4 regions of the Rahnella inusitata genome follow, and region 4 is predicted to be linked to each of the others. Evidence: predicted binding sites of a transcription regulator. Region 4 holds the regulator's gene; each other region holds the start of a gene.

Region 1 (7,483 bases), 730 kb from region 4:
AAAATCCGCAGTGAAGTGGTTATTGATGCGCCACAGTGTCTGGCAGAACCGACGCTGTTGCGCCGGGTGCTGGATAATCTCTACTCCAATGCGGTGCACTACGGGGCTGAATCCGGTACTATTTGGGTCCGCAGCCGGTATGGTGAAGAGCGGGTGATTATCGAGGTGGCGAACTCCGGAGCCCCGATCCCCGACGCCGAGCGCGCGATGATTTTTGAACCTTTTTATCAGGGCAGCCAGCAGAGAAAAGGGGCTGTAAAAGGCAGCGGTCTGGGGTTAAGCATTGCTCAGGACTGTATTCGCCGTATGCATGGAGAGCTGCAACTGGTTGCCGTTGAGGATGCTGACGTCTGTTTCCGTATCGAATTGCCCCTGACGGCTGAGAAGAATAAATAATGATGATATTCGCTGGCGGGTGCGACCAATGAGCGCATTCACCTTACTGATTAAATCTGTTCGCCGATTTTTGTCGATCGGTAGCGCGCTGGTACTGGCGGGATGCGTGCAGCACACTGCCGATAATTCCTATTATCAGCAAGTTTCCAGTAATGTTGTTCCTGAAAGCAAAGTGACTGATTTTCGTATTGCGCCCTGTGAGACCCTCTGGGCGCTGGACGATGACGACGCGCTGACCAATTCCCTCTACTGGCTGCGTGCGATGGATTGTGCCGATCGTATGAGCGACGCGCAGGCGCGTTTTCAGGCGCAGCAGATCCCCGCCGCCAGCTGGGATCAGATCTTCAAACAGAGCATCCTGCTGTCAGGTGCCGATCCGGATCTCACGCAGCGCCGGGCCTTGCTGAATAAAGTCAGCCAGAATCGCGGACAGATGCCGTCTTCAATCCGCCCGCTGGTGCAGCTGTGGCGCGAGCGTCAGAATTTGCAGGTGGTACTGGGGGATGAAAAAGCCGGCAATCTCCGCCAGCAATCACTAAATGAAGAAAAACTTCAGGTGATGACTGCACAACAGCAGACACTGGAAAACAGTCTGGCGGATACGCGCCGTAAGCTGGAGAACCTGACTGATATCGAACGTCAGCTCTCCTCGCGCAAACAAATTCAGGGTGATTTACCGGACAACGATCCCGCCACGCCGGCGAAACCGGCTTCTGAATCCTCCGTGAAACCGGCTGAGACTTACACGCCGCCTAAGGATCCGAACGCAAAATGACGCTACGAAAAGCTGCCAGTTTATTGCTGGTCGATGACGATCCCAGCCTGTTAAAACTGCTGGGTATGCGCCTGACCAGCGAAGGTTTCCGTGTCACCACTGCCGAAAGCGGGGCAGAAGCGCTGCGTGTGCTGCACCGTGAACGTATCGACCTGGTCTTGAGTGATTTGCGCATGGATGAAATGGACGGCATGGCGCTGTTCGCGGAGATCCAACAATTCCAACCGGGCATGCCGGTGATCATTCTTACCGCGCACGGCTCGATCCCCGATGCGGTCGCCGCCACGCAGCAGGGCGTCTTCAGTTTCCTCACCAAACCTGTCGATCGCGATGCGCTCTATAAAGCCATCGATGAGGCGCTGGCGCAGTCCAGCCCGTCGGCGGATGAAAGCTGGCGCGAAGCAATTGTCACCCGCAGCCCTGTCATGCTACGTCTGCTGGAGCAAGCCAATATGGTCGCCCAGTCCGACGTGAGCGTGCTCATCAACGGCCAGAGCGGCACCGGTAAAGAAGTGCTGGCGCAGGCGATCCACGGTGCCAGCCCGCGCGGGAAGAAAGCGTTTATCGCCATCAACTGTGGTGCGTTGCCGGAACAACTTTTGGAGTCCGAGCTGTTCGGCCATGCCAAAGGTGCGTTTACCGGCGCGGTCAGCAGCCGGGAAGGGCTGTTTCAGGCGGCAACCGGAGGGACGTTATTTCTTGATGAAATCGGCGATATGCCGCTTTCATTGCAGGTAAAACTGCTGCGTGTTTTGCAGGAGCGCAAGGTGCGCCCGCTCGGCAGCAATCATGATATTGACGTCGATGTCCGCATTATTTCTGCCACGCACCGTGATTTGCCCAAAGCGATGGAGAAGGGCGAATTTCGCGAGGACCTGTTCTACCGTCTGAATGTGGTCAGCCTGAAATTGCCAACGCTGAGCGAAAGGGCGGAGGATATTCCGCTGCTCGCCAATCATTTGCTGCGGATCTCGGCGCAGCGGCACAAGCCGTTTGTGCGCAGTTTTTCTACCGATGCACTGAGACGTTTGATGGCGGCCAGCTGGCCGGGAAACGTGCGTCAGCTGGTGAACGTGATCGAGCAATGTGTCGCGCTCACTTCCGCGCCGGTGATCAGCGAAGCGCTGGTTCAGCAGGCGCTCGAAGGGGAGAACACCGCATTGCCGACATTCGCCGATGCGCGTAATCAGTTCGAGCTGAATTATTTGCGTAAGCTTTTGCAGATAACCAAAGGCAATGTCACGCAGGCGGCGCGTATCGCCGGACGTAACCGCACCGAATTCTATAAATTGCTGTCGCGCCACGAACTGGAAGCGACCGATTTTAAAGAGTAAAGACTGTAAAGAATATCAGCGCCATCGGGTACATTCCCGCCCCTGAACTATGATACCTTTAGCCCCTTCGTACGCCACGCGCCTGCGAAGCCAGATTGTGAACCATGCTGCCGCTCAGGAAGGCGGAGAGCAAACGAATGATTATAAGGGTCCGCCATGAAAAAGATTGATGCGATTATCAAGCCATTCAAACTCGACGATGTCCGCGAAGCGCTGGCAGAAGTCGGGATTACCGGGATGACCGTCACCGAAGTGAAAGGTTTTGGCCGTCAGAAAGGTCACACCGAGCTGTACCGTGGTGCTGAATACATGGTCGATTTCCTGCCAAAAGTGAAAATCGAAATTGTTGTGGCTGATGACATCGTGGATACCTGCGTGGAAACCATCATGACAACCGCGCAGACCGGTAAAATCGGCGACGGTAAAATCTTCGTGTTCGACGTGGCGCGCGTGGTACGTATCCGTACCGGCGAGCAGGACGAAGAAGCTATCTGATCCGCCGTGCGGAGCAGAAACGGAAAAGGCTGACATCGCGTCAGCCTTTTTGCTTTACAGCCTTTCAGATTCAGATCACTTTATGCGGGCCGAAACATTCATAGTGAACTCTGTCTTCGCTGACGTTCATCGCCAGCAACTGTTGCGCGGCGAACTGCATGAACCCGACCGGGCCGCACAGGTAAAAATGCATCGCCGGGTCGCCCAGTTGCGAGCTGACTTTGCTTAAATCCATCAGCCCCTGAAACTGGAAATCTTCGCCAGGGAGATCACTTTCCTGCGGCTGGTTATACCAGACATGGCTTTCCAACGACGGCAGTCGCGCCCCGGCACTTTTCACTTCACCGGCGAAAGCATGGACAGCGCCGTTTTCGGCAGCGTGCAGCCACTGAACCGGGGCGTTATGCCCGCGCTGCGCCAACGTATTTAGCATTCCCAGCATCGGCGTCTGGCCGACACCGGCGGAAATCAGCGCGACCGGCGTGGTGTCGCTGATTTCCATGAAGAAATCACCGTGCGGTGCGGCGAGGTGGATGATGTCACCAGGCTGTGCGTGGTTGTGCAGGAAGTTCGACACCGCGCCCTGATCTTCGCGTTTCACCGCGATGCGATAAGTTTTGCTGTTCGGTGCCTGCGTCAGGGAATACTGGCGAATTTCCTGATTCTTCAGCGAAGCGTCGCGGATATACACCGCCAGATATTGCCCCGGCTGAAAGTCCGCTACCGGCTGGCCATCGACCGGTTCGAGCAGGAAAGAGGTAATCAGACTGCTTTGCGGTTGTTTCGTGGCGATACGAAATTCACGAGTACCGCTCCATCCCCCGGTTTTCTCTGCGCTGTCCTGATAGATTTCGGCTTCACGGTTGATGAACACGTTCGCCAGCACGCCGTAGGCTTCGCCCCAGGCATTCAGAACTTCCTGACCCGGACTGAACATTTCATCGAGCGTCGCCAGCAGGTGTGTACCGACAATATTGTACTGTTCCGGGCGGATGGTGAAACTGGTGTGCTTCTGAGCAATACGTTCTACCGCAGGCAGCAGCGCCGCGAGATTGTCGATGTTGGCGGCATAAGCACAGATGGCGTCAAACAGTGCCTGACGCTGATCGCCGTTGCGCTGATTGCTCATATTGAAGATGTCTTTCAGCTCAGGATTGTGGGCGAACATGCGGTCATAGAAGTGCGCGGTGAGCTTCGGGCCGGTCGCGGCGAGTAAAGGAAGGGTGGATTTAACGGTTGCGATAGTTTGACTGTCAAGCATGGTGAACTCCGTGTCGTTTATTGTAACGCCATAACATGTATTTTAAATGCATCTTATGTAAACCCACAATTTTTGTAAACACCCCTAAAGGGGTAGGGCTATTATCAGATGAGGAATGGCTCACAAAGCTGAAATTTGTACATGTTCAGGTGAATAAAACTCCCTTGATTATGGACAGAGGTTCACAGATCAAAGCCTTGCTGTATCTGGAGCCAATCGTTTGCCTAAAAACCTTAAGCTGACCCTATCCGAAGGCCGCTTAAACATTTACACTGTGGCGCAGAACCCGCAAGGGGCGTTTATTTTTTAGTTTGTTGAGTCAGGAGATGCGGATGTTAAAGCGTGAAATGAACATTGCCGATTATGATGAAGTGCTGTGGGCAGCAATGGAAAAAGAAGTTGTTCGTCAGGAAGAACATATCGAGCTGATTGCGTCAGAAAACTATACCAGCCCGCGCGTTATGCAGGCTCAGGGCTCGCAACTGACCAACAAATATGCCGAAGGCTACCCAGGCAAACGCTATTACGGTGGCTGTGAGTACGTCGACATCGTTGAACAACTGGCTATCGACCGTGCAAAAGAATTGTTCGGTGCTGATTTTGCTAACGTTCAGCCACACTCCGGCTCACAGGCAAACTTCGCGGTTTACACCGCACTGTTACAACCGGGCGACACCATTCTGGGGATGAACCTCGGTCACGGCGGTCACCTGACTCACGGCTCACCGGCTAACTTGTCCGGTAAACTGTACAACGTGGTGCCTTACGGTATCGACGAAACTGGCGATATCGACTACGAAGATGTGAAACGTCAGGCTGAAGCGCACAAACCAAAAATGATCATCGGCGGCTTCTCCGCGTTCTCCGGTATTGTTGACTGGGCCAAACTACGTGAAATCGCTGACAGCATTGGTGCCTACTTATTCGTCGACATGGCACACGTTGCTGGCCTTATCGCCGCAGGCGTTTACCCTAATCCGCTGCCACACGCACACATCGTCACCACAACCACGCACAAAACGCTGGCTGGCCCACGCGGTGGTCTGATCCTGGCGAAAGGCGGCAGCGAAGAGTTCTACAAAAAACTGAACTCCGCCGTCTTCCCTGGTGGTCAGGGCGGCCCGCTGATGCACGTGATTGCCGGTAAAGCGGTAGCACTGAAAGAAGCGATGGAACCTGAATTCAAGGTGTACCAACAGCAGGTGGCGAAAAACGCACAGGCAATGGTGGCTGTGGTTCTGGAACGTGGTTACAAAGTGGTTTCCGGCGGTACGCACAACCACTTGTTCCTGATGGATCTGGTGGATAAAAACCTGACCGGTAAAGAAGCTGATGCCGCTTTGGGTCGCGCCAACATCACCGTGAACAAAAACAGCGTGCCAAACGATCCGAAGAGCCCGTTTGTAACTTCTGGCGTACGTATCGGTACACCTGCTGTGACCCGTCGCGGCTTCAAAGAAGCAGAAGTCCGTGAACTGGCTGGCTGGATCTGTGACGTACTGGACAACGTGAACGATGAAGCCACTATCGAACGCGTAAAAAACAAAGTTCTCGACATCTGTGCACGCTTCCCGGTTTACGCATAATATTGCGGTAACCGTCAGGTGCTAAAACCCGCTCCGGCGGGTTTTTTTATACGTATGAATCAGAATTTGTGAGCTGGCAGACATTCTTTTGTCATGGAGAGGTTTGCGGATTGCTAGCGATTGTGAGCTCTGTCAAAGTATTGGCCTCACACCGGAGGATCTATGGAATTGCGTTCCACACGCTGGCTGTCACTCAGTTATTTCACCTATTTTTTCAGTTACGGTATTTTTCTTCCCTTCTGGGGGTTATGGCTTAAAGGCGAGGGGATCTCTTCTGAAAATATCGGCCTGCTGCTCGGCGCAGGGTTAGTCGCTCGCTTCCTTGGCACGTTAATCATTTCTCCTTCCATCAAAGACCCCTCTCATTTAGTAACCGGGCTGCGCATCCTGGCATTGCTCACACTGGCCTTCGCCGTCGGCTTCTGGTTCGGCAACGGCTGGGCGTGGCTGATGATCAACATCGCCGGTTTCAGCCTGTTCTTCGGGCCACTGGTGCCGCTGACCGATGCGCTGGCGGGGACGCTGCAACGTCAGATCAACATGGATTACGGCAAAGTGCGCGTCTGGGGCTCGATTGCGTTTGTGATAGGGTCGGCGCTGACCGGCAAACTGGTGGAGGTCTACGGCCATAACGCGATTTTATACACGCTGACCGCAGGCGCGGCGGCGATGCTGCTCGGGATGCTGCTGCGTCCAAGTGTGAAGCCGGTCGGGGAACCGCGTCAGAGCGGCGCGCCGACCATCACCTGGAAAGCGCTGCTGAGTGAAACGCCGGTCTGGCGATTCCTGCTGTGCGTCACATTGTTGCAGGGTGCGCATGCGGCCTATTACGGCTTCAGCGCCATCTACTGGCAAGACGTCGGCTATTCTTCGACGACTATCGGCTATTTATGGTCGCTGGGCGTGGTGGCGGAAGTGCTGGTATTTACCTTCAGCAAACAGCTGTTCAGCCGCTGGTCGGCGCGCGATTTACTGCTGTTGTCGGCAGTGTGCGGTGTGGTGCGCTGGGGACTGATGGGCGAATTTACCGCGCTGCCGTGGCTGATTTTGATTCAAATCCTGCACTGCGGCACGTTCACCGTCTGTCATCTGGCGGGTATGCGCTTTATTGCAGCGCGTCCGCGCGATCAGGTGATCCGCTTACAGTCGGTGTATTCTGCGCTGGCAATGGGTGGCGGGGTGGCAATTATGACGATGGTGTCCGGCTTCCTGTTTGAACATCTGCATGCCGGATTGTTCTGGGTGATGGCGATTCTGGCGGTTCCGGCTATTTTCCTGCGTCCAAACGTCACGCCTTCCGCACCGGCAACGCCTGTCAGTTAAGGCGCTTCGAGCAGCGAGCGGATACGTTTTCGCTGCTCTTTCGCCAGCGGCAGTTGGGTGTGAATGACCAGCGGATCGGCGTCGGTGCTGCGGGTGGCGTAGGGCGTAACAATCATTGCTACGCCGCTCGGGGCACCGAATTTATAGAAATCCGTCAGCGTCTGATATTTGATATTAAGTGGCAGCAGCGTAGCTTCGCGGATTTGCTGCTCGACCGCCTCTTCCAGTTCCGGATTATTGTGCGTCAGCAGTAATATCTGTTTCTCCTGTAACGCATTGCCCTGCATCAGCCAGGCGCCAAAAGTGATCGCCA
Region 2 (7,483 bases), 2.2 Mb from region 4:
CCCGATCCGGAAATGGAACTGGGTTACGTGATGAACGCGGTTCGCACCATCCGTAAAAACCTTAAAGGTGAAGTGCCGCTTATCGGTTTCTCCGGGAGCCCGTGGACGCTGGCAACGTATATGGTTGAAGGCGGCAGCAGTAAAGCGTTCACCAAAATCAAAAAGATGATGTATGCCGAACCGGCAACCATGCATCTGTTGCTGGATAAAGTCGCCGACAGCGTGATCTTGTATCTCAACGCCCAAATTAAAGCAGGCGCGCAGTCCGTGATGATTTTCGACACCTGGGGCGGCGTGCTGACGCCACGCGATTACCGCGAATTCTCCCTGAACTACATGCATAAAATCGTCGATGGCCTGATCCGTGAAAACGAAGGACGTCGCGTGCCGGTCACGCTGTTCACCAAAGGTGGCGGGCAGTGGCTGGAAGCGATGGCTGCGACCGGTTGTGATGCACTCGGTCTTGACTGGACGACTGACATTGCTGACGCGCGTCGTCGCGTGGGCGATAAAGTGGCGATTCAGGGCAATATGGATCCCTCCATGCTGTACGCCTCTCCGGTGCGTATTGAGCAGGAAGTAGAAACCATTTTGGCAGGCTTCGGTAAAGGCAACGGCCACGTGTTTAATCTCGGTCATGGCATTCATCAGGATGTGCCGCCAGAAAACGCCGGTGCCTTCGTGGAAGCGGTGCACAGCCTGTCCCGCCAGTATCACGAGTAAGACTGAAAGATGATCGATACGCGCGCGTTACGTGAAGAGCAGCGGATCCTTGCAGATCGCATCACATTGCAAGATCCGCCTGATTTCCCCACTCCGACGTTGATTGCCGGTGTGGACGTTGGCTTTGAGCAGGGCGGCGACGTCACGCGCGCCGCGGTGGCAGTTCTGCGCTATCCCTCGCTTGAGCTGGTGGAATACCAGATTGCCCGCGTACCTACCGTGATGCCCTATATTCCCGGTTTTCTCTCCTTCCGCGAACTTCCCGCGCTGTTACAGGCCTGGCAGCAGCTCACGTCGCGCCCTGACTTAGTGCTGGTCGACGGGCAGGGGATTGCGCATCCGCGCCGTCTGGGCGTCGCCAGTCATTTTGGTCTGATGATCGACGTGCCGACCATCGGTGTGGCAAAAAGCCGGTTATGCGGCCAGTTTTTGCCTCTCGGTGAGGAGCTCTACAGCCAGCAGGCGTTGTATGAGGGTGATGAACAGATTGGCTGGGTGTGGCGCAGTAAGCTACGCTGTAATCCACTGTTCATTTCGCCAGGCAATCGCATCAGCATGGAATCGGCGCTGTATTGGGTCGAACATTGTATGCGGCAATATCGTTTGCCGGAGCCAACGCGTTGGGCGGATGCCGTCGCGTCAAATCGGCCAGCTTTCCAACGCTGGCAACGGTTGAGTGATGATCTTTAGGAATCAAGGAATAGGGATATTGATTTATTTCAGGTAAACTCCCGCGCAGAAAAGTTAACGAGATCAACTCATGTTACGTAATCCAATTCATTTACGTCTCGAAAAGCTGGAAAGCTGGCAACACGTGACGTTTATGGCGAGCTTGTGTGAACGCATGTACCCGAACTACCAGGCCTTCTGCCTGGAAACCGGGTTTGGCGAGCCGCAGGTTTACCGCCGCATCCTGGATCTCATCTGGGAAACGCTGGTGGTAAAAGACGCCAAGGTCAATTTTGACTCACAGCTCGAAAAGCTGGAGGAGGCGGTGCCTTCTTCCGATGATTACGACCTCTATGGGGTTTATCCGGCCATTGATGCCTGTATCGCGTTAGGCGAATTGATCCATTCGCGTCTGAGCGGTGAAACCCTCTCTCACGCCGTTGCGGTAAGCGAAACATCGATTCGTACCGTCGCAATGCTGGAGATGACGCAGGCCGGTAAAGAAATGACCGATGAAGAGCTGAAAGTAATCCCAGCTGTCGAAGAGGAATGGGACATCCAATGGGAGATTTTTCGCCTGTTGGCTGACTGTGAGGAGCGTGACCTGGAATTAATAAAAGGGTTACGTTCTGACCTGCGTGAAGCCGCTGTCAGTAACATTGGCATAAATTTAGCGCAATAAGGCAAGAAAACGTGATTTAACGCCTGATTTGTCGTGCCTTAAGGCTTCACATCCGCACCCTGTCTGGTCTACATTTGGGGTGCGTAAAAAAAGTGGCTATCGGTGCGTGTATGCAGGAGGGTGCTGTCAATCGGCATATCCGTCGCACTCGATGCTTTGCAAACGATAAACACACTGTAAAGGATAACTTATGAACAAGACTCAACTGATTGATGTAATTGCGGACAAAGCTGATCTTTCCAAAGCACAGGCCAAAGTTGCTCTTGAATCTACTCTGTCTGCTATTACCGAGTCTCTGAAAGAAGGTGATGCTGTACAATTAGTTGGTTTCGGGACTTTCAAGGTAAATCATCGTAACGAGCGTACTGGTCGTAACCCACAGACTGGTAAAGAAATCAAAATCGCAGCTGCCAACGTGCCTGCGTTCGTTTCTGGTAAAGCTCTGAAAGACGCTGTTAAGTAATTGCTTGCAGTGAAAAGAATAAGCGGAGGGGCCTTTAAGCCCCTTCAGTTTATCACCCCCAGGCTGGTAGCAGGTTTACTGGTGCTTGGTCTGGTGGGTTGCAGTTCAAAAAATACCACCCCGCAGTTCTTCGCCAGTGGTTACGTTGCCGATCAGGGCATTAACCGTTTATGGCGCGAAAACAATGCACAGAACCAACCTCAAACCATTCTTAACGTCTACAGCCCCTATTTTGGTGGCGATACGGTCATAACCCGATACGAATATCAGGACGGGCAGGTTCACCTTGTCAAAGAAACTCATGCGACCAAAACAGATTTGGGCGTGATGCTGCGTTTCGATGAGGGCGGCAATGTCAGCTTTATGCAGCGGCAACTTCCTGAGCGACGGGAAAAATTATCCTCAGACGACATCGAGCGCTATAAATATGAAGCGGCAAAAATCCTCGATGTGAGCAGCGCACTGCAGGCCGGTAATGTCCGGCTGATCCAGGCTCGCTGGCGGCAGGGTGTGATCACTACCTGCGCGGGCGAGCAGGTAACGCCAAATCTTACAGTGCGTTCGCAGGTCTGGCTGGCAAAACGAGCCACCCGCAGTAACGATCAACTCGGTTTGGCCTGGCTGACTGCGCCGGAAGGCAATGAATTACTGTTGGTCGCCAATGAAGATTTCTGTAGCTGGGAACCAAAAGAGTCAGATCTCTGAATCTTCGCGACAAAAGAAAAGGCACGCCGAAGCGTGCCTTTTTTGATCGTTAGCCGGTAAACCGGGTTTACTGATTGCGCTCACGGTCAATCGCGCGATAACCAATGTCTTTGCGGCAGAAGCTGCCTTCCCAATGGATATCTTTCGCTAAATCGTACGCACGTAGTTGAGCGGCTTCCACGGTTTTACCCAGCGCGGTCACACACAACACGCGACCACCGCTGGTGACAACCCGTTCGTCCTGTAAACGGGTGCCCGCATGGAACACTTTACCATCCGGTACTTCCTCAAGCGGCAAGCCATGAATGACTTCCCCGTTCTGATAGTCGCCGGGATAACCGCCGGCCGCCAGAACAACGCCCAGCGAAGGACGTGGATCCCATTCGGATGTTTTATCTCCCAGACGACCTTCTGCACCGGCCAGACAAAGATCCACCAGATCCGAGCGCATACGTAACATGATCGGCTGCGTTTCCGGATCGCCGAAGCGGCAGTTGAATTCGATCACTTTCGGCTGGCCGTCAGCGGAGATCATCAGACCCGCATACAGGAAACCGGTGTAAGTGTTGTTTTCAGCCGCCATTCCGCGCACGGTAGGCCAGATAACCTGATCCATCACGCGCTGGTGAATTTCATCCGTTACGACAGGTGCCGGAGAATAAGCGCCCATGCCGCCGGTATTCGGGCCGCTGTCGCCATCGCCTACGCGTTTGTGATCCTGGCTGGTCGCCATCGGCAGCACGTTCGTGCCATCCACCATCACGATGAAACTGGCTTCTTCGCCATCCAGGAACTCCTCAATCACAATGCGGTGACCCGCATCGCCGAAAGCATTGCCTGCCAGCATATCGTGAACGGCGTCTTCCGCTTCTTTCAGCGTCATCGCCACGATAACGCCTTTACCTGCTGCCAGACCGTCAGCCTTAATGACAATAGGCGCACCTTTGCTGCGCAGATAAGCCAGCGCAGGTTCGATCTCGGTAAAGTTCTGGTAGTCGGCGCTTGGAATGTTGTGACGGGCAAGGAAATCTTTGGTGAAGGCTTTGGAACCTTCCAGCTGGGCGGCTTCCTGCGTAGGGCCAAAGATCTTCAGTCCAGCAGCGCGGAAAGCATCAACCACGCCAATCACTAACGGTGCTTCAGGGCCGACAATCGTCAGGCCGATGTCGTTACTTTTGGCAAATGCCAGCAATCCGGCAACGTCAGTGGCAGCGATATCAACGTTTTCCAGCAAAGGTTCCAGCGCGGTGCCAGCATTGCCCGGCGCGACAAAGACTTTATCAGCCAGAGGTGACTGCGATGCCTTCCATGCCAGCGCATGTTCACGCCCGCCGTTACCGATAATTAAAATATTCATTCGAAGACTCCGGATGAGCGGGCGCATCGCACCCGCTGAAAGAAATTAATGACGGAAGTGACGCATATCGGTGAAGAGCATTGCAATGCCGTGTTCGTTGGCGGCTTTAATCACTTCATCATCACGGATTGAACCACCCGGCTGGATAACACAGGTAATGCCTACCGCAGCGGCGGCATCAATACCATCACGGAACGGGAAGAAGGCGTCAGAAGCCATAACAGAACCGGCGACTTCAAGACCTTCATCCGCCGCTTTGATCCCCGCAATTTTGGCAGAGTAAACGCGGCTCATCTGGCCTGCGCCAATGCCGATGGTCATTTTGTCGCGTGCATAAACAATGGCATTAGATTTAACGAATTTTGCCACTTTCCAGCAGAACAGGGCATCGGTGAGTTCCTGCTCCGTCGGCTGGCGCTCAGAAACGACGCGCAGGTCATTGGCATCCACCATTCCTAAATCGCGATCCTGAACCAGCAAGCCGCCGTTGACGCGTTTGAAGTCCAATGCCGCCTGCCGACCTTGCCACTGACCACAGGTCAGCACACGGACGTTTTGTTTGGCTGCGGTCAGAGCCAGCGCTTCTTCGCTGACGGAAGGGGCAATGATCACCTCGACAAACTGACGGCTGATGATCGCTTTGGCGGTGTCAGCATCCAGTTCACGGTTGAAAGCGATGATGCCGCCGAAAGCAGACGTTGGGTCAGTCTGGTAAGCGCGCTCGTAAGCGGCCAGGATGCTGTCGCCGATGGCTACGCCGCAAGGGTTAGCGTGTTTGACGATCACACAGGCAGGTTCCGCAAACTCTTTCACACATTCCAGCGCTGCATCAGTATCGGCGATATTGTTATAGGAAAGTGCTTTGCCCTGAAGCTGAGTCGATGTCGCGACAGAAGCCTCGCTGACGTTCTCTTCTATATAGAAGGCTGCATTCTGATGGCTGTTTTCGCCATAACGCATATCTTGTTTCTTTATATAGCTAAGATTTAGCGTACGGGGGAACTGCCCGGAGGCGGTTTCGGTATCGCCATGGTAAGCCGGAACCATCGTGCCGAAGTAGTTGGCAATCATGCCGTCATAAGAAGCGGTGTGCTCGAAGGCTTTAATTGCCAGATTAAAACGGGTTGCAAGCGTCAGCGAGCTGCCGTTGGCATCCATCTCTTCAATCACAGCGGCGTAGTCACTGCTCTTAACGACAATCGCCACGTCTTTGTGGTTCTTCGCGGCTGAGCGAACCATGGTTGGCCCGCCGATATCAATGTTTTCTACAGCATCTTCCAGCGAACAGTCCGTGCGTGCGACGGTTTGTGCGAACGGATAAAGATTAACGACCACCATGTCGATTGGCGCAATAGCATGCTGCGCCATAATTTCATCATCTTTCCCGCGGCGACCGAGGATGCCACCGTGAACTTTCGGGTGCAGGGTTTTGACGCGTCCATCCATCATTTCCGGGAAACCGGTGTAGTCAGACACTTCGGTGACTGGCAGACCGGCTTTAGCCAACAGGCTGGCGGTTCCGCCAGTGGAAAGTAACTCGACGCCACGCTGTGAGAGTGCCTGGGCGAATTCTACGATACCGGCTTTGTCAGAAACACTGAGCAGGGCGCGGCGGATTGGACGAGATTGTTGCATGGTGGTTGTATCCTTGGCTTTGGAGTCGCAATAAAGAGCGTTATCTGAATTCAATGACGCTTTTCTTCTCTCTATATAGAGCAATTTGCAGAAAAACGTGGGATCGCGCTCAGATAACTTCCCTTCGACGACTGACTTTTCATTTATAACGCATTAAGGGCGGCGAAAACTGACGCGCGAAATTGTAGCGAAAACGATTGCGCGACGCTCGCAAAATTTGAGATTCCTGTCCCTTTGTGGATAAATCTGTGCAAAACACGGTATAAGCTGTGGGGTTGCTGTGTAATGCAGCAAACAGTGATTTTTCTTAAAATTACCCCTTGCGGCCTGCTCAGAACTCCCTATAATGCCGCTCCATCGACAGGGAACAACGTGAACAACATCACGAAGTAACCGGGTCGGGAAAGATTAAAAACAGCGGCATCCGGCGAAATAAACGGTTGACACTGAATGAGGAAAGCGTAATATACGCCACCTCGAGTTAGCAAGCGAAAGCGCGTAACTCACTGCTCTTTAACAATTTATCAGACAATCTGTGTGGGCACTCACAAGACGATATCAGCCACCTCGGTGGCAAAAAATATCAAGTCTTAGAGTGACCAAGCAGTAATTCATTTAGTTGAATTATTACGAAGTAATCTTTGAGCACCGCTTAACTTGTTTAAGCAAATCGAACTTTTAATTGAAGAGTTTGATCATGGCTCAGATTGAACGCTGGCGGCAGGCCTAACACATGCAAGTCGAGCGGTAGCACAGGAGAGCTTGCTCTCTGGGTGACGAGCGGCGGACGGGTGAGTAATGTCTGGGAAACTGCCTGATGGAGGGGGATAACTACTGGAAACGGTAGCTAATACCGCATGACCTCGCAAGAGCAAAGTGGGGGACCTTCGGGCCTCACGCCATCGGATGTGCCCAGATGGGATTAGCTAGTAGGTGGGGTAATGGCTCACCTAGGCGACGATCCCTAGCTGGTCTGAGAGGATGACCAGCCACACTGGAACTGAGACACGGTCCAGACTCCTACGGGAGGCAGCAGTGGGGAATATTGCACAATGGGCGCAAGCCTGATGCAGCCATGCCGCGTGTGTGAAGAAGGCCTTAGGGTTGTAAAGCACTTTCAGCGAGGAGGAAGGCGTTGCAGTTAATAGCTGCAGCGATTGACGTTACTCGCAGAAGAAGCACCGGCTAACTCCGTGCCAGCAGCCGCGGTAATACGGAGGGTGCAAGCGTTAATCGGAATTACTGGGCG
Region 3 (7,483 bases), 1.8 Mb from region 4:
GTGTAGAAAAACCGGCTTCTTCCAGCTTCTCTGCCACGTGTTCAGCAACATATTCGGCACTGCCAAGTGTACTTCCACTGATCAGGGTTACGTCAGACATAGAACTCTCACCCGAGAAAAGGAGGACATTGTACGCTGTGAATGAGCTGGGATCTACCTGTGGATAATAGGGGTATAGAAATCAGTGCTCAGGGCTGGATGGTGCGTGTGATGGGGTTCTGCAGGGAGATCAGCGTCTCTGTTGACTGGATCTCGTCAATGGTCTGGATCTTGTTGATAAGTACGTGTTGCAGAGAATCAATCGAGCGGCACATGATCTTAATGAAGATGCTGTAGTGGCCGGTGGTGTAATAGGCTTCGACCACTTCTTCGATACTTTCCAGTTTTTTAAGCGCAGACGGATAGTCCTTGGCGCTTTTCAAAATGATGCCAATAAAGCAGCAAACGTCGTAACCGAGTTGCTTAGGATTTACGGTGATGTGCGCACCCGTGATGATTCCAGCCTGCTTCATCTTTTCGACGCGCACGTGGATAGTTCCGGGGCTGACGGTGAAGACTTTTGCCAGTTCGGCGTAAGGTGTTCTGGCGTTGTCCATCAACGCATTGAGGATCCCGCGATCCAACTCGTCGAGCTGATAGATTTCAGACATGGTGTTCTTTCTCTTTAAGGTTAATTTCTTTGCCAGCGGCGTTGTACACGGCTTTTCACGCCGGTATCAAAGCGCCAGATATGATCGAAAATACGCAGGATCCCGGGCTTGCCATAATGCGACATCGCCAACGCATGAAAGCGGTGCTGCTTCTCCCGCTGGAGCATTTTGACCTTCTTCTGTACCTCGTCAGGCAGCCGTTGAGCGATGAAATCGGAGATCACCACTGCGTCGGCGTCATGCCATTCCGGTGATGCCAGTTTGTCCAGGGTGGCATTCAGGCAGGCTGCCAGATCGGTGCCGCCGCGAAAATGTTGCCCGAGAAAACGCAATGCCTGATCCAGTCCACCGGCGGAGGTCAGTTCATAATGAATTACTTCGCTGGCAAACAACATGATGTAACAGCGACGGTTATCGGCAAGGGCGATCCTCAGCAGCGCCAGGCAAAAGGCTTTCGCACACTGTTCATTGAATCCCCCCATAGAGCCTGAGGTGTCCACACACACCACAAATGGGCCACGGGGCTGCGGTTCTTGCTGCTGCCAGACCACCGGACGCTTCACCACTTTCTCGCGCCAGACGTCTCCCTGCAGGCGGTAAGTCATCAGCCGCTTTTCCAGTAACCGGCGGTAAAATTCGTATTCGAGTTCAGGGATACCCAGCGTACCCAGTTCGGTCGGCATCAGCCGCAGGATATCGTCGCTTTGGTGAATGCCGTTCACTTCCTCCGGCACTGTCGCGGGTTCGCGGACCATCAGCCGATGCGTTTCCATTTTGGCATCTTCATGCGGACTGGTTTTGGCCGTCTGACTGCGCCCCAGTTGCTCTGCCAGATGAACCAGCTCAGGCTGTTGTTGCAGGAAAGCACCAAAGCGGGCCAGTGACTGGATATCCCCGCGCAGACGCTTTCCTTTACTCATATCCCAAAGACGTCCTGCCGCGGTATCGTTCTCTGCTAATAAAGGAGACAACTCGCTGCTCAGTTCAAGACGCTGAAGTAACTCCTCCTGCAATTTCTCCTGTTCCTGCTCCAGTAACTGGTGATGAACGTTCACCGTCTGGAATGTCAGGTTCAGGCGCCAGCGCTGGAGGAAGAGAGTCTGAAAACTATTGCCAGTTCTTGCCGTTCGCGATTCCTCATTGTTCTCGAATAATGTACGGGCCTCGGTAGTAAAAGGAGAGTTCAGCCGGAACAACTCATCAATCAGCGCCGGCAGCCCGGTCTGAAAGGTGGTGATATCGGTCTGCTGGCATTGCTGGTAAAGGTAGAATTCTTTCGCCAGATCGGGCGGTACGGGCGTTTCATGGATCCTCTGGCGCAGCCGCAGCTTCCATTCGGGAAGATCTTTGGTCAGCGCGCGTTTGAGGCGGGGGAATTTCTCAAAGAAAACGGCCAGCGCAGGCGCGGCAAGCAGTCCGACGATCAGTTCCTCGATCAATTCGGCTTCGCTGATCGCCAGCAGCAGATCCAGAGATTCCAGGCTGAACATAGTTAGTGCCCGCTGAACGTCTGCTGCTGATGGCGCAGCTGTTCGGTGACCTGCAGCAGGCTGGCTTCGATTTTCGCCATCCATTGCGCCGGAACAAACAGGCAGTTTTGCTGCTGGCCAAATTCATGCCGCTGCTGCGCGAGTTTTGCACTCAGATCGCTCAGCGTATTCTTCATCTCGTCGGGAACGGCGATATGTTCGTTGCCTGGCAAAGTCAGCGGCGTGCTCTGGCGACTGACGTCCAGCACCAGCAACTGCTGTTTATCATCAATCTCGGCATCGATGGTTTGCACAAAGCCGATGCCATTTAGCTTCGCTTTCAGTACGCCGCCTTTATTGAGCCACTCTTCCAGCGCCGTGCGGTCGAAGAGCAAGTGAGTGACTTTTATTTCATGCAGGTGCAAAGGTGTTTGCAGTAATAACGTCAGGTGAGTGGCGGAAAGGCTGTCCGGCAAGCTGTGTTGTGGTTTGCGACTGAACATCCCGGCTTTTTTGCCGAGCTTGATGGACTGACGTGAGCTTTGTTGCTGCTGGTACTGCATCCACTGCTGATCTAACTGCTGGATTTTCATCAGTAATGTTTGCTGCTGATAGGCCTGCTCGGTGATCAGCTGCTCGATTTGAGTTTGCAACAGCTGATACGTATTGAGGTCATGCCACAGGCAGTCTTTAAGCAGGATCAGATCAACAGGCGTGATGGTGTTTCGCCCGCTGAAGAATGCGCAGGCCTGCAACAGACGCAGTGCCTTTTTCCAGCGGCGATCTGAAACATAAGGCGCGGTGTCGAGCGCATCAAGACGCTGACGAAGCTGGAAAACCAGTTCAAAGCACGCATTCGGCAGATTGACTTTATCGATCTCCGGCTGCCATTGTTGATACTCGTCGTCGCTGATACTCAATGATTCGGCCACCGGATTGGCGCTTTCGTTGGTGCGGCTGGTGAGCAGTGAGCGGAAATTCTGCTTATCCTGTACCTTATCCAGCCACAGGCGGATCAACATGCGGTCATATAGCGCTTCCAGGCTGCCGTCGGCTTCAGGCAGTTCGTTAGAGGTGCTGACCAGCAGGCGTAAAGGGATCGGTTCTTCGCGTTCGCCATTCCGGAAACGGCGTTCGTTGATAGCGGTCAGCAAGGTATTGAGGATCGCAGGACCTGCTTTCCAGATTTCATCAAGGAAGACGATTTCAGCTTCCGGTAAGTAACCTTCGGTCAGACGCAGATATCGGCCTTCATCTTTCAGGGCCTGAATTGATAGCGGGCCAAAGACTTCTTCCGGCGTGGAAAATCGCGTCATCAGATATTCAAAGGCACGAGCATGACGGAAGGCGAATTTTAAACGGCGGGCGATCAGGCTCTTTGCGATGCCCGGCGGGCCGAGCAGAAAAACGCTTTCGCCGCACAGTGCGGCCAGCAGGCATAAACGAATGGCGTCCTGTCGCTCGTACAAGCCATGTTCCAGTGCGTTAGCAAGACGGGCAATCCGTTCTGCCAGAAGGGGAGATTGCGCCATACTGTCTCTTCCGGTTTTCATTTAGATATTGAATAGTGTACTGGCTCGCAGCGATAAGCCATGATTATTTTTCACTGTATAGCTTGTTGATTAATAAAAATTTTCTATTATGAGATTTGTGACCTCGTTCCTCTGAACGCCGGTTTAGCTGCACATTTAAGGGTAGGCAATCTGATTTATTCGTGCATACTGTGCGCCTTTTAGTGGGCATCATTGGACTGAGCGCACGCATCGCTTACGGATGTTCGAGCAAAAAAGAAACGAAATATGAGCACTGAACATAAACGGTCACTCCCAGCAGTAACCCTGGCCGCCATTGGTGTGGTCTATGGCGACATTGGTACCAGTCCTCTCTATACCTTAAGAGAGTGTTTTTCAGGACACTACGGTTTCAATGTTGAGCCTAGCGTCGTATTTGGTTTTCTCTCTCTGATTTTCTGGATGCTTATCCTTATTGTGTCGCTCAAGTATCTCACGTATGTGATGCGGGCGGACAATGCGGGCGAAGGCGGCATACTGACGCTGATGTCTTTGGCGGGCAGAAACACGTCATCACGCACCACGGCGGTGCTGGTGATACTTGGCCTGATCGGTGGCAGCTTCTTCTATGGCGAAGTAGTGATCACTCCGGCCATTTCGGTGCTTTCCGCAATGGAAGGTCTGGAGATCGCCGCGCCATCACTCGATCCTTATATCGTTCCTCTTTCTATTACTGTTCTGACGCTGCTTTTCATTATTCAGAAACACGGAACCGGTATCGTGGGCAAACTCTTCGCCCCGGTGATGCTGGTCTGGTTCCTGACGCTCGCCGTTCTTGGCGTAAACAGCATCATGCAGAACCCTGAAGTCTTACGCGCCATGAACCCGATGTGGGCGGTAAACTTCTTTATCGAACATAAATCCTTCTCCTTCCTGGCACTCGGCGCTGTCGTTCTGTCGATTACCGGTGTGGAAGCGTTGTATGCCGATATGGGGCACTTCGGGAAATTCCCGATCCGTCTGGCATGGTTCACGGTGGTATTGCCGTCTCTGGTGCTGAACTACTTCGGTCAGGGCGCGTTACTGCTGAAGAATCCTGAAGCGATCAAAAACCCCTTCTTCCTGCTGGCGCCTGACTGGGCGTTAATTCCGTTACTGGTATTAGCCACCTTAGCGACCATCATTGCCTCTCAGGCTGTGATTTCCGGCGTGTTCTCCCTGACGCGTCAGGCTGTGCGATTGGGCTATTTACCGCCGATGCGCATCATCCACACCTCGGAAATGGAAGCCGGTCAGATTTATATCCCGGCCATTAACTGGTTGCTGTATTTCGCAGTGGTGATTGTGATTGCCAGCTTTGAGCATTCCAGCAATCTGGCGGCGGCGTACGGTATTGCCGTGACCGGTACAATGGTGCTGACCAGCATTCTTTCCTGTACGGTGGCGCTGAAAAACTGGCACTGGAAACCGTTCCTGGTTGGCATTTTGCTGATCGGTCTGCTGTTTATGGATATTCCACTGTTTGCCGCAAACGCCACCAAGCTGTTCTCCGGCGGCTGGCTGCCGCTGACGCTCGGCCTGTGCATGTTTATCGTCATGACTACCTGGAAAAGCGAGCGTTTTCGTCTTATGCGCCGCATGAACGAACACGGGAATTCTCTGGAGGCAATGATCGCCTCGCTGGAGAAATCCCCGCCGGTTCGTGTTCCGGGAACGGCGGTGTATATGTCGCGAGCCATCAACGTCATTCCGTTTGCGTTGCTGCATAACCTCAAGCACAACAAGGTGCTGCATGAGCGCGTGGTTCTGCTGACGCTGCGAACGGAAGATGCGCCTTATGTGCACAACGTCCGGCGTGTCACTATCGAGCAGCTGTCGCCGACGTTCTGGCGTGTGGTGGCAAGTTACGGATTTAAAGAAACGCCGAACGTGGAAGAGATTTTCCACCGCTGTGGTCTGGAAGGTTTGCCGTGCCGGATGATGGAAACGTCGTTCTTCATGTCGCATGAATCGCTGATCCTGACCAAGCGGCCATGGTATCTCTACTTCCGGGGTAAGCTGTTCATGGCGCTCAGCCGTAACGCCTTGCGCGCACCGGACCAGTTTGAAATCCCGCCAAACCGCGTTATCGAACTGGGAACGCAGGTGGAAATATAATCCTGCCTTTTGCCGCTCACAGGGTACCTTCGGGTACCCTGTTTTGTTTGTGCCTTCTCCTTTCTGAAATGACTAACTCAAATTGCCTCCCTATTTCTGAATCATTCAGCGAAACGTTTCGACGCTGATCACAATTCCATCACATCTTCGTTGCCTTGTGCGGCCAGTTTCATAAACTCAGTGGTGAGCGAAACGTTTCGCTGTAGGAGTCAAAATGAAGAAGTCACCGCTATTAAATGCCGAAATCTCAACTGTTATTGCCCGGTTAGGTCATACCGATCAGCTGGTTATTGGCGATGCCGGACTTCCGGTGCCAGCAGCTTGCCAGCGCATCGATCTGGCGCTAACCCAGGGAGTTCCCACCTTTTTACAAGTCTTAGAGGTAGTGACACACGAGATGCAGGTTGAGCGGGCTATCCTCGCAGAGGAAATCCTCACCAAAAATCCTCAACTCCATGAAGCGTTACTCGCCCGATTGACACAACTCGAACAACACCAGGGAAACACCATTGCTTTGGATTACGTCAGTCATGAGGCATTCAAAGCGCAAACCGAAAAAAGTCGGGCTGTCATCCGCAGCGGGGAATGTTCGCCGTATGCGAATGTGATCCTGTGTGCCGGCGTAACCTTCTGAGGCCTTTATGCAACCTTTGCTGCAACTGACAGGGATTGATAAAGCCTTTCCCGGCGTGAAAGCACTTTCCGGCGCGGCGCTCAGCGTTTATCCGGGACGTGTCATGGCGCTGGTGGGTGAAAACGGCGCGGGTAAATCCACGATGATGAAAGTGCTGACCGGCATCTATCAGAAAGATGCCGGCTCAGTACATTTCCTCGGCAAGGAAACCGCGTTCAGTGGCCCGAAAGCTTCGCAGGAAGCGGGGATCGGTATCATCCATCAGGAACTTAACCTGATCCCTCAGCTGACTATTGCTGAAAACATTTTTCTTGGCCGTGAGTTTGTAAACGGTTTTGGCCGCATCAACTGGAAAAAGATGTATGCCGAAGCGGACAAACTCCTGGCCCGCCTGAATCTGCGATACAAAAGCGATCGCCTGGTCGGTGAATTATCGATTGGCGATCAGCAGATGGTCGAAATCGCCAAAGTGCTGAGTTTCGAATCCAAAGTCATCATTATGGATGAACCGACGGATGCGCTGACTGACACTGAAACCGCCTCTTTGTTTAACGTCATTCGCGAACTCAAAGCGGCTGGCTGCGGCGTGGTGTACATCTCCCACCGCATGAAAGAAATTTTTGAGATCTGCGATGACGTCACCGTATTCCGTGACGGGCAGTTTATCGCAGAGCGTCCGGTCAGCGAGCTGGAAGAAGACACGTTGATCGAAATGATGGTTGGCCGTCGTCTGGAAGAGCAATACCCACGCATTAACCACGCACGCGGCGCGCTGCGCTTGCAGGTTCGTGATGTCTGCGGGCCGGGCGTGGATAACGTCAGTTTTGAGTTGTACAGCGGCGAAATCCTCGGTGTCTCCGGGCTGATGGGGGCTGGCCGCACCGAGCTGATGAAAATCCTCTACGGCGCGTTGCCACGTAAAAGCGGCTACGTTTCGCTCGATGGCCGCGAAGTGGTTACTCACTCGCCGCAGGACGGTCTGGCGAACGGTATTGTTTATATCTCCGAAGATCGTAAACGCGATGGATTAGTGCTCGGGATGTCGGTGAAAGAAAACATGTC
Region 4 (7,483 bases):
TCCGCCAGCAAAGTTCCAGCTATTATCTCCTGCCGGGACATAGTCAATATTAAGCGCATCAGGATGTTCCGACGAGCCTAAATGACCGATAAAACTCTGGGAAGAAGTGTTGTTTAGCGTCAACGTAGATTGTTCAGCATCGTTGGTGTTAGCTATAATCGCACCATCGTCATTGTGATTTATCGTCGCGAAAGACATATCGTAACCATTCAGGTCAAGAGTGCCCCCGCGCGCACCAAATTGAATCTGATCGCCGGCAATTTGGCTCTCGTCACCAAGTTGCACAACTGGACGGCCACTGACCAACGTGACGGTAGAAAATGCCTGGCGATTATTGTTCTGGTCAGCTTGTTGGGCCAACACCACGGTACCGTCACCGACTCGCAGTCCACCCTCATTAACGCCGGTAGCATTTACATACAGTGTCCCTTCACCGATTTTATGCAGGTTATCGCCTTTGAGGCCGTTAACTTCCCAGTCAACCGTTTTACCATCATCCACTTCTACGCCGCCACCCACCCAGGTGGCATTCGCACCTGTCGCGGAGGTGACGCGATAATCATTGGAAAATTGAAGTTTACCCGCGCCCAGATTCACGGAAGAATCCAGCACAAGTTGACCACCTTCGCCATTGAAACGCAGGTCGTGTGTTGCGTTCAGTTGATCATTGGTTGCCTGAGTAGGGAGCGCGTAGCTTAGACCATGCCATATCCACTGAGAATCGCCCTGGGTTATAGCGGCGGTCCCCCAATGAATATCGCCATCAGCCTGCACATCCACGACATCGGGATCCGTCGTTGAATCAATGATCGATTTTATAAAGGCTGTCTGCAGATCTAAGTTATACGTGGTCAACGCGTAAGGGGGTGAACCATTACCCGACGTCGTTACACCGTACAATTCCCATTGTTTATCTACGCTGTCATAGACAAATAGCGGACTTCCGCTATCGCCACCTTGCGCAGCAGAACTAAAAGGCGTCGTACGCGCATCGTCTGGCGCGTAGTTTGTCCACCGTAATCTCCAGTTTTCAAAGGTGGGATTAATCATTGTCCCGCCCGATTTCCATTTATAAGCGCTGCTTAGCTGTTTGGTTTTATTTGTTCCCGGAATGACCTGGACTTGAGTGCCTGAACCAACCCGAGTGTAATATTTATATCTTTCATGATCGTTACGGGCATCATTAGCGAGCATCATGGGGGCTGGTGCCGCATCTGTTACAACTTTATTTAGGCGTGGAACATGAAAATCTCTGCCTGAGGGATCGACATTTCTGCTGATGAGTTGATAAGTGTAAGAATACTTCGCATTATTTCCATATTTTACTGATTTATAGCCACCGTTGTGAGCAACGCTCACGATGTGAGAGGGTGAAATTAACGTTGCAACGGCGGAGTCATCAGTGGAGCTAAAATCGGGGATCGGGAAATTTAAGAAGCCCGCAGACGTACCATCAGTTTTAAAAACCTCTACATTTTCGGCTCCGGGGGTATATTTACCCAGGTTTTCACCGAAGTCCCGGTAGTCTTGTACCGATACATCTTCACGCATTACTCCTGCGTGGGTATTGAAAATAGCACAAGAGATGAGTGTTGCGAGTACACTCGGTTTCCATTCCATTAGATTTTCCTTACTTCCATTTCAAAAGGTGAAGGATATTAGTTGAACCTTTTTGGAAAGTGAAATTTTAATTGTGCTAGTCTGCTTTCTGAAATCATGTGTAATCTTCATTTGCCTGTAATATATAGGGAAATTTTTTTTAATATGTATTTTGTATTGTTTTTTTTATAGATAACTTACGCGAATGATATTATGAAGGTAATTATTTGTAGTGGATTAATTCATGTAATAAATGAATTTACTTAATAAATAATAAGGGTCAGATATGATTTATCGTGACAAATTTTCACTAAAAATTAATGCGCGTGTTGCATAAAAACGCCTGCAAAAGCAGGCGTTAAAAGCATTAATAGCAAAGAGTAAAGGCAAACATTAACGGCGATAGTCGCGGAAAGGGCCATCGGCCACTGAGCGGCGTTCTACCAGCTTCGGATGTACCTCGATGGTCTGAGATTCTTCTCGTTTGCTGACGATGCGATCGAGCAACATCGTGAAGGCCATTTCACCCAGACGCTCTTTCGGCTGATGCACCGTGGTCAGCGCTGGTGAGAAGTAACGGGCATTACGCACGTTATCATATCCGATAACGGAAATGTCTTGAGGAACGCGCAAACCGAATTCATCGGCTGCACAAATCGCGCCCATCGCCATGACGTCACCGCCACAGAACACGGCGGTCGGGCGTTGCTTTTGCATCAGGATTTTTTGCATAGCCTGATAACCTGACTCGGGTTCGAAATCACCCTGGACGACCCATTCTTCACGCAAAGGAATATTGGCTTCGGTCAGCGCTTTCACAAAACCCTGGAAGCGGCCACCGCCGGTGTTACGCGCCAGCTGCCCCGGGATCACGCCGATATCGCGATGGCCGCGTTCAATCAGATAGCGTCCGGCCATGTATCCGCCTTCGAACGCATTATCGATGATGCTGTCGGTGAAGTTTTTACGCGCTTCGCCCCAGTCCATTACGACCATCGGGATTGACCGGTATTCTTCCAGCATGTTCAGCAGTTCATCAGGGTATTCCGCACACATCACCAGCAAACCATCGACACGTTTTTGTGCCAGCATCGCCAGGTAGGCCTGCTGCTTATCCAGATTGTTGTGTGAGTTACACAAAATCAACGTGTAGCCTTTGGAAAAGCAACTGTTCTCCACGGCTTCAATCACTTCGGCAAAATAGGGCGCTTCGCTTGACGTCGCCAGCAGGCCGATCGTTTTAGTGTTATTGACCTTCAGGCTGCGTGCGACGGCGCTTGGTGAGTAGTGCAAGTCTTTGATGGCCAGCAGAACCGCGGCTTTGGTGTCTTCGGCGACGAAACGTGTTTTATTGATGACGTGCGACACGGTTGTGGTGGAAACGCCAGCGCGCTTTGCGACATCTTTAATCGTTGCCATGTAAGGAATGACTCCTGAACTCACGTGTTTCAGCACGTTAGCATTATGTTAATCGTTTGCTTGCGTGGATTTCACTGCGGGCTTATAAAAAGGCAGTGAAATCGTTGGGTGAGTTCGTCAGAGTGAGGCGTAAAGCGCCCTCGGGAGAAATCGACCGGCACACAGGCGTGGTAACCGACAATTTTCTCTTATATTGCAGGAAAGTGGAAGTGTTATTGTGGGTTATCGCGCATGAATCAACGCGGGATTTTAGCCGGGAAGTATGAGAAAATGCGTTGGCACACATTTAGTGTGGCTAAATGAAGCGCCACAATTGATCTGTAAGGGGGTTTTATGGACCGCAATCTAAAATTGTCATTAATCACCACGGTTTGCGCTTTGCTCGTGATTGTCGCTTTCAGCTTCACCGCAGTAATGAACTAAAAGACGCGCAAGTCAGGCAATAAAAAGGGCGATTACCTGTTACAGGAATCGCCCTTTCTATTTTACGCAGTGACCTTTGCGCCGATACTCTTCCCTGCAGAAACGCTTCGTTAAATGCTATTCAATGGCTGATTAGCGAAACTTCAGACTTAACGAACTGTTTATTATCGGATCGTTTTCGGGGTCATTACCCGACGTGCGCCCACGTAATGGTCTTGCCAGTAATCATCGCCCAGGGAAGTGATTTTGATGTCTTCACCGGTACGCGGAGACTGAATAAATTTGCCGTTACCGACGTAAACCCCGACGTGGTCCGCGGCTCCGCGGTTATTGATTCTAAAGAACACCAGATCGCCTGATTCCAGCTCGCCGCGTTTCACCGGCGCTGCGTCGCGCAGGTGGTACATTTCGTTGGCCGTGCGCGGCATTTTAATGCGAATCAAATCTTTGTACGCGTAATAAACTAAACCACTGCAATCGAATCCGGTATTAGGTGAGGTGCCACCCCAGCGATAAGGCTTGCCGACCTGATGCATCAGCTTGGTCATCGCCGTTTGCTGCGCATGTTGATAACGTTTTTTATGCGTCGCACTTAATGTAATCGGCTTGCTGTCTTCTTCAACTAACTTTTTACCTTTACGGTGGCGACCATAGGCTTCTTTCTTGCTGGCCTTCGTCGTGGCGTTTTTTGCCAGAGCCTGGGTTTTAGATTTCTTGGTGGATTTGCTCTCGGCCCGGGTGGTCTTGAGTGTTTTTTCTTTTTTGCTCTCAGCCCGCGTTGTTTTTACTGTTTTCTCTGAAGCGTTTTTTCGCTTAACCAGTTCGGTGCTTTTAACTCTCTTCTTCGCATTCTTTTCGTGGCTCTGTTGTTCTTTGACCGGTGCCACTTTGGTTTTTTTTGTGGTTTTGGCAGCAACCGTCTTACGCTTTCGGCGTTCTTCAGGGGTAACCTGGTTAACGTGATTCTTTTTCTGATCGGCCGCAACACGGGTCTGCGGTGAGGCCTGGGCTATATTCAAAAATAGCTGGGTAAAGAGCAGCACAAAAAGCGTGAACAGTAAGCGCATAGCTTCGTTACCATGAGTGGTTAGGTTAAACATCAGAGATGTCAGAGTATTGCCTAAAAGAACCAGACAAAACAGCACGAATTGCCTCGATTCTAGATCATATTGTGAGAAAAAGTTAATAGCTTTTTTTATGCTGAAATAAACGCCATTTTTAGTTAAAAAAATGACCATATTTCAGTGTGTTAATATTTGAGCTAAACCATGGCGAATTGCAAATCCGGTGTTAACCCGACCGCTAAAAATGTTATTCTCGATGAATCTTTTATTTTGTGAACCCTGACGCAAGCACCGAAAATAGTGAAATAAAATGCCAGTATTGCGAAAGACCCTGCAAAAAATGGCGTTTTTATCTGACAGCTGCCATCGTTACAATAGAGGGTAGTGTGATTCAGCACCGTTTTTGAGTGCTGCGCGTGAAGAGTAATGACCGTGACAGCCTGTACCGGCTTGAGGAAGCAAGAAATGACCACTCCAACTATTGAAAAAATTCAGAAGCAAGTTTCTGAAAACCCGATTCTGCTGTACATGAAAGGTTCTCCAAAACTGCCAAGCTGCGGTTTTTCTGCACAAGCTGTACAGGCGCTGTCTGCCTGTGGCGAACGCTTCGCGTACGTTGATATCTTGCAGAACCCGGACATCCGCGCAGAAATGCCTAAGTTTGCCAACTGGCCAACGTTCCCGCAGCTGTGGGTAGATGGTGAACTGGTCGGCGGCTGCGACATCGTCATTGAGATGTATCAGCGCGGCGAACTGCAACAGCTGATCAAAGAAACGGCTGAGAAATACAAATCTTCTGAATCTGAAGAATAATCACCAGAAGTCATTGCCTGCCTGAACGGCGGTAAATGAAATAGAAAAGAGCGACATGATGTCGCTCTTTTTGTTTTTATACGCGTTGCGATCATCAGCATTTCTATCGCTGATTTTCTTCCGATGCAGTTTCATCTTCCTGCTCATCGGCACTCATTGCCAGCGGCCAGCCACCGAGACGTTTCCAGCGGTTCACCAGCTCGCAGAACAGTTCTGCGGTGCGCTCGGTGTCATACAGGGCGGAATGCGCCTGACTGCTGTCGAAGACCATGCCCGCGCTGATACAGGCTTTCGCCAGTACAGTCTGCCCGAGAACCAGACCACTTAATGCAGCGGTATCGAACGTGGCAAACGGATGGAACGGGTTACGTTTCAGACCGGCGCGTTCGGCAGCGGCCATCAGGAAGCTGTGATCGAAATTGGCGTTATGCGCCACGATGATTGCGCGGTTGCAATTCTGCTCTTTCATCCCTTTACGGATGACTTTGAAAATCTCGTGCAGTGCATCGTATTCACTGACCGCGCCTCGCAGCGGATTGGTTGGGTCGATCCCGTTAAAAGCCAGCGCCTCGGGCACCAGAATGGAGCCTTCAAACGGCTCAACGTGGAAATGCACGGTCTCGTCGCTTTCCAGCCAGCCGTCTTCGTCCATCTTCAGGGTGATCGCCGCGATTTCCAGCAGCGCATCAGTTTTGGCGTTAAACCCGGCAGTTTCTACGTCGATCACTACGGGATAAAAACCACGGAAACGGCCTTTCAGCGCGTTAATGTCACTATTCTCGGCCATTAGTTTCTTATCTTCATCGAATTCAGCGCACATTATGACAAATTTTGCCGCCACTTGCAGGCGTGAGGTAAACATTCGGCAATAAAGCGGGCAATAAAAAGGGCGCTTTCGCGCCCTGAAGCCGGGTAGCAACGTATCAGTTGCCCAGACCCTGACCTGCGTGTTTGGATTCGATCAGCTCGATTTTATAACCGTCCGGATCTTCCACAAACGCGATAATGGTGGAGCCGCCTTTGACCGGGCCCGCTTCACGGGTGACTTTGCCACCGGCGTTGCGGATGTCGTCGCAGGTTTGCGCCACGTTATCGACGCCTAATGCGATGTGACCGTAGGCAGTGCCGAGGTCATAGCTGTCAACGCCCCAGTTGTAGGTCAGCTCAATGACTGCGCCTTCGCTTTCATCGGTATATCCGACAAACGCCAGAGAATATTTGTATTCGGTATTTTCGCTGGTACGCAGCAGACGCATACCTAAAACGTCAGTGTAGAAGCTGATAGCACGTTGCAGATCGCCGACGCGAAGCATGGTATGGAGTAAACGCATAGGTTCCTCTTTATTTGCAGGATGAGAACAATCAGGTTCAGCCTAACCGATAGAGGCGGTTTTGTCTGTAAAACACAGAACAGGTGCTGAATCTGTGAACAAAAAAAGGCGACCGGAGGGTATCGGTCGCCTGCAGGTGGAGACTACTGGTTTAAACGATTACAGCGTTGGGTAATCGGTGTAACCCTGAGCGTCGCCGCCGTAGAAAGTTTCTGGCTTTGGTTCATTAAGCGGGGCGTGAGATTTCAGACGCTCCACCAGATCCGGGTTTGCGATATAGCTGCGGCCAAAGGCCACCGCATCGATATACCCTTTTTCGATCAGCTCTTCGCCTTTTTCCGCGGTATAAGCACCGGCACCTACAATTACGCCCTGGTAATGCGCGCGGATCACTTCGCGCAATTCTGTGGTGTAAGGTTTGCCGCCGGCCCAGTCTGGTTCGGAAATATGCAGATATGCCAGTTTACGTTTGTTCAGTTCGTCCAGCAGATAGATGGCCGCCTGCACCTGATCTTCACCGTTATCCAGACCGTTGAACGGACCCAGTGGGGAAATACGGATACCCACGCGCTCTGCGCCGATGGCTTCAATCGCCGCATCAACCACTTCCAGCGTCAGGCGGGTACGGTTCTCGATGCTGCCGCCGTACTGGTCTTCACGCAAGTTAGAAGCGGGAGACATGAACTGGTGCAGCAGATAGCCGTGTGCCGCATGCAGCTCGATGTAATCGAAACCGGCTTCTGCGGAATAAGCTGCTGACTGGCGGAAATCATTAATGATGCCTGGGATCTCACTCAGTTCCAGCGCACGTGGCGTCGGGCAATCGACGCGGAT

What was found. Region 4 encodes PurR, which represses purine synthesis genes. Its sites were predicted from a motif close to CANGCAAACGTTTGCNTG; they were not measured.
Region 1: glyA (serine hydroxymethyltransferase) is a predicted target of PurR. The motif match lies at 4,471-4,488, and genes of this name have one in related genera.
Region 2: purH (bifunctional phosphoribosylaminoimidazolecarboxamide formyltransferase/IMP cyclohydrolase) is a predicted target of PurR. The motif match lies at 6,421-6,438, and genes of this name have one in related genera.
Region 3: rbsD (D-ribose pyranase) is a predicted target of PurR. The motif match lies at 5,973-5,990, and genes of this name have one in related genera.

What each region holds. Positions count from the first base shown of each region.
Region 1 is NZ_CP065024.1:1,501,867-1,509,349, forward strand. Features, by position in the region: gene I2123_RS07085 (sensor histidine kinase) at 1-396, shown strand, start outside; gene qseG (two-component system QseEF-associated lipoprotein QseG) at 425-1,171, shown strand; gene glrR (two-component system response regulator GlrR) at 1,168-2,505, shown strand; gene glnB (nitrogen regulatory protein P-II) at 2,662-3,000, shown strand; gene hmpA (NO-inducible flavohemoprotein) at 3,071-4,261, opposite strand; gene glyA (serine hydroxymethyltransferase) at 4,594-5,847, shown strand; gene I2123_RS07115 (3-phenylpropionate MFS transporter) at 6,010-7,170, shown strand; gene csiE (stationary phase inducible protein CsiE) at 7,167-7,483, opposite strand, start outside.
Region 2 is NZ_CP065024.1:55,869-63,351, reverse strand. Features, by position in the region: gene hemE (uroporphyrinogen decarboxylase) at 1-723, shown strand, start outside; gene nfi (deoxyribonuclease V) at 733-1,413, shown strand; gene I2123_RS00265 (YjaG family protein) at 1,484-2,074, shown strand; gene hupA (nucleoid-associated protein HU-alpha) at 2,265-2,537, shown strand; gene I2123_RS00255 (DUF1481 domain-containing protein) at 2,589-3,242, shown strand; gene purD (phosphoribosylamine--glycine ligase) at 3,310-4,599, opposite strand; gene purH (bifunctional phosphoribosylaminoimidazolecarboxamide formyltransferase/IMP cyclohydrolase) at 4,645-6,234, opposite strand; rRNA gene I2123_RS00240 (16S ribosomal RNA) at 6,914-7,483, shown strand, end outside.
Region 3 is NZ_CP065024.1:395,963-403,445, reverse strand. Features, by position in the region: gene mioC (FMN-binding protein MioC) at 1-100, opposite strand, end outside; gene asnC (transcriptional regulator AsnC) at 189-650, opposite strand; gene viaA (ATPase RavA stimulator ViaA) at 671-2,140, opposite strand; gene ravA (ATPase RavA) at 2,143-3,651, opposite strand; gene kup (low affinity potassium transporter Kup) at 3,919-5,787, shown strand; gene rbsD (D-ribose pyranase) at 6,002-6,421, shown strand; gene rbsA (ribose ABC transporter ATP-binding protein RbsA) at 6,429-7,483, shown strand, end outside.
Region 4 is NZ_CP065024.1:2,230,551-2,238,033, forward strand. Features, by position in the region: gene I2123_RS10475 (S6 family peptidase) at 1-1,620, opposite strand, end outside; gene purR (HTH-type transcriptional repressor PurR) at 1,993-3,018, opposite strand; gene cydH (cytochrome bd-I oxidase subunit CydH) at 3,352-3,441, shown strand; gene I2123_RS10490 (C40 family peptidase) at 3,606-4,508, opposite strand; gene I2123_RS10495 (Grx4 family monothiol glutaredoxin) at 4,971-5,318, shown strand; gene rnt (ribonuclease T) at 5,422-6,138, opposite strand; gene gloA (lactoylglutathione lyase) at 6,242-6,649, opposite strand; gene nemA (alkene reductase) at 6,809-7,483, opposite strand, start outside.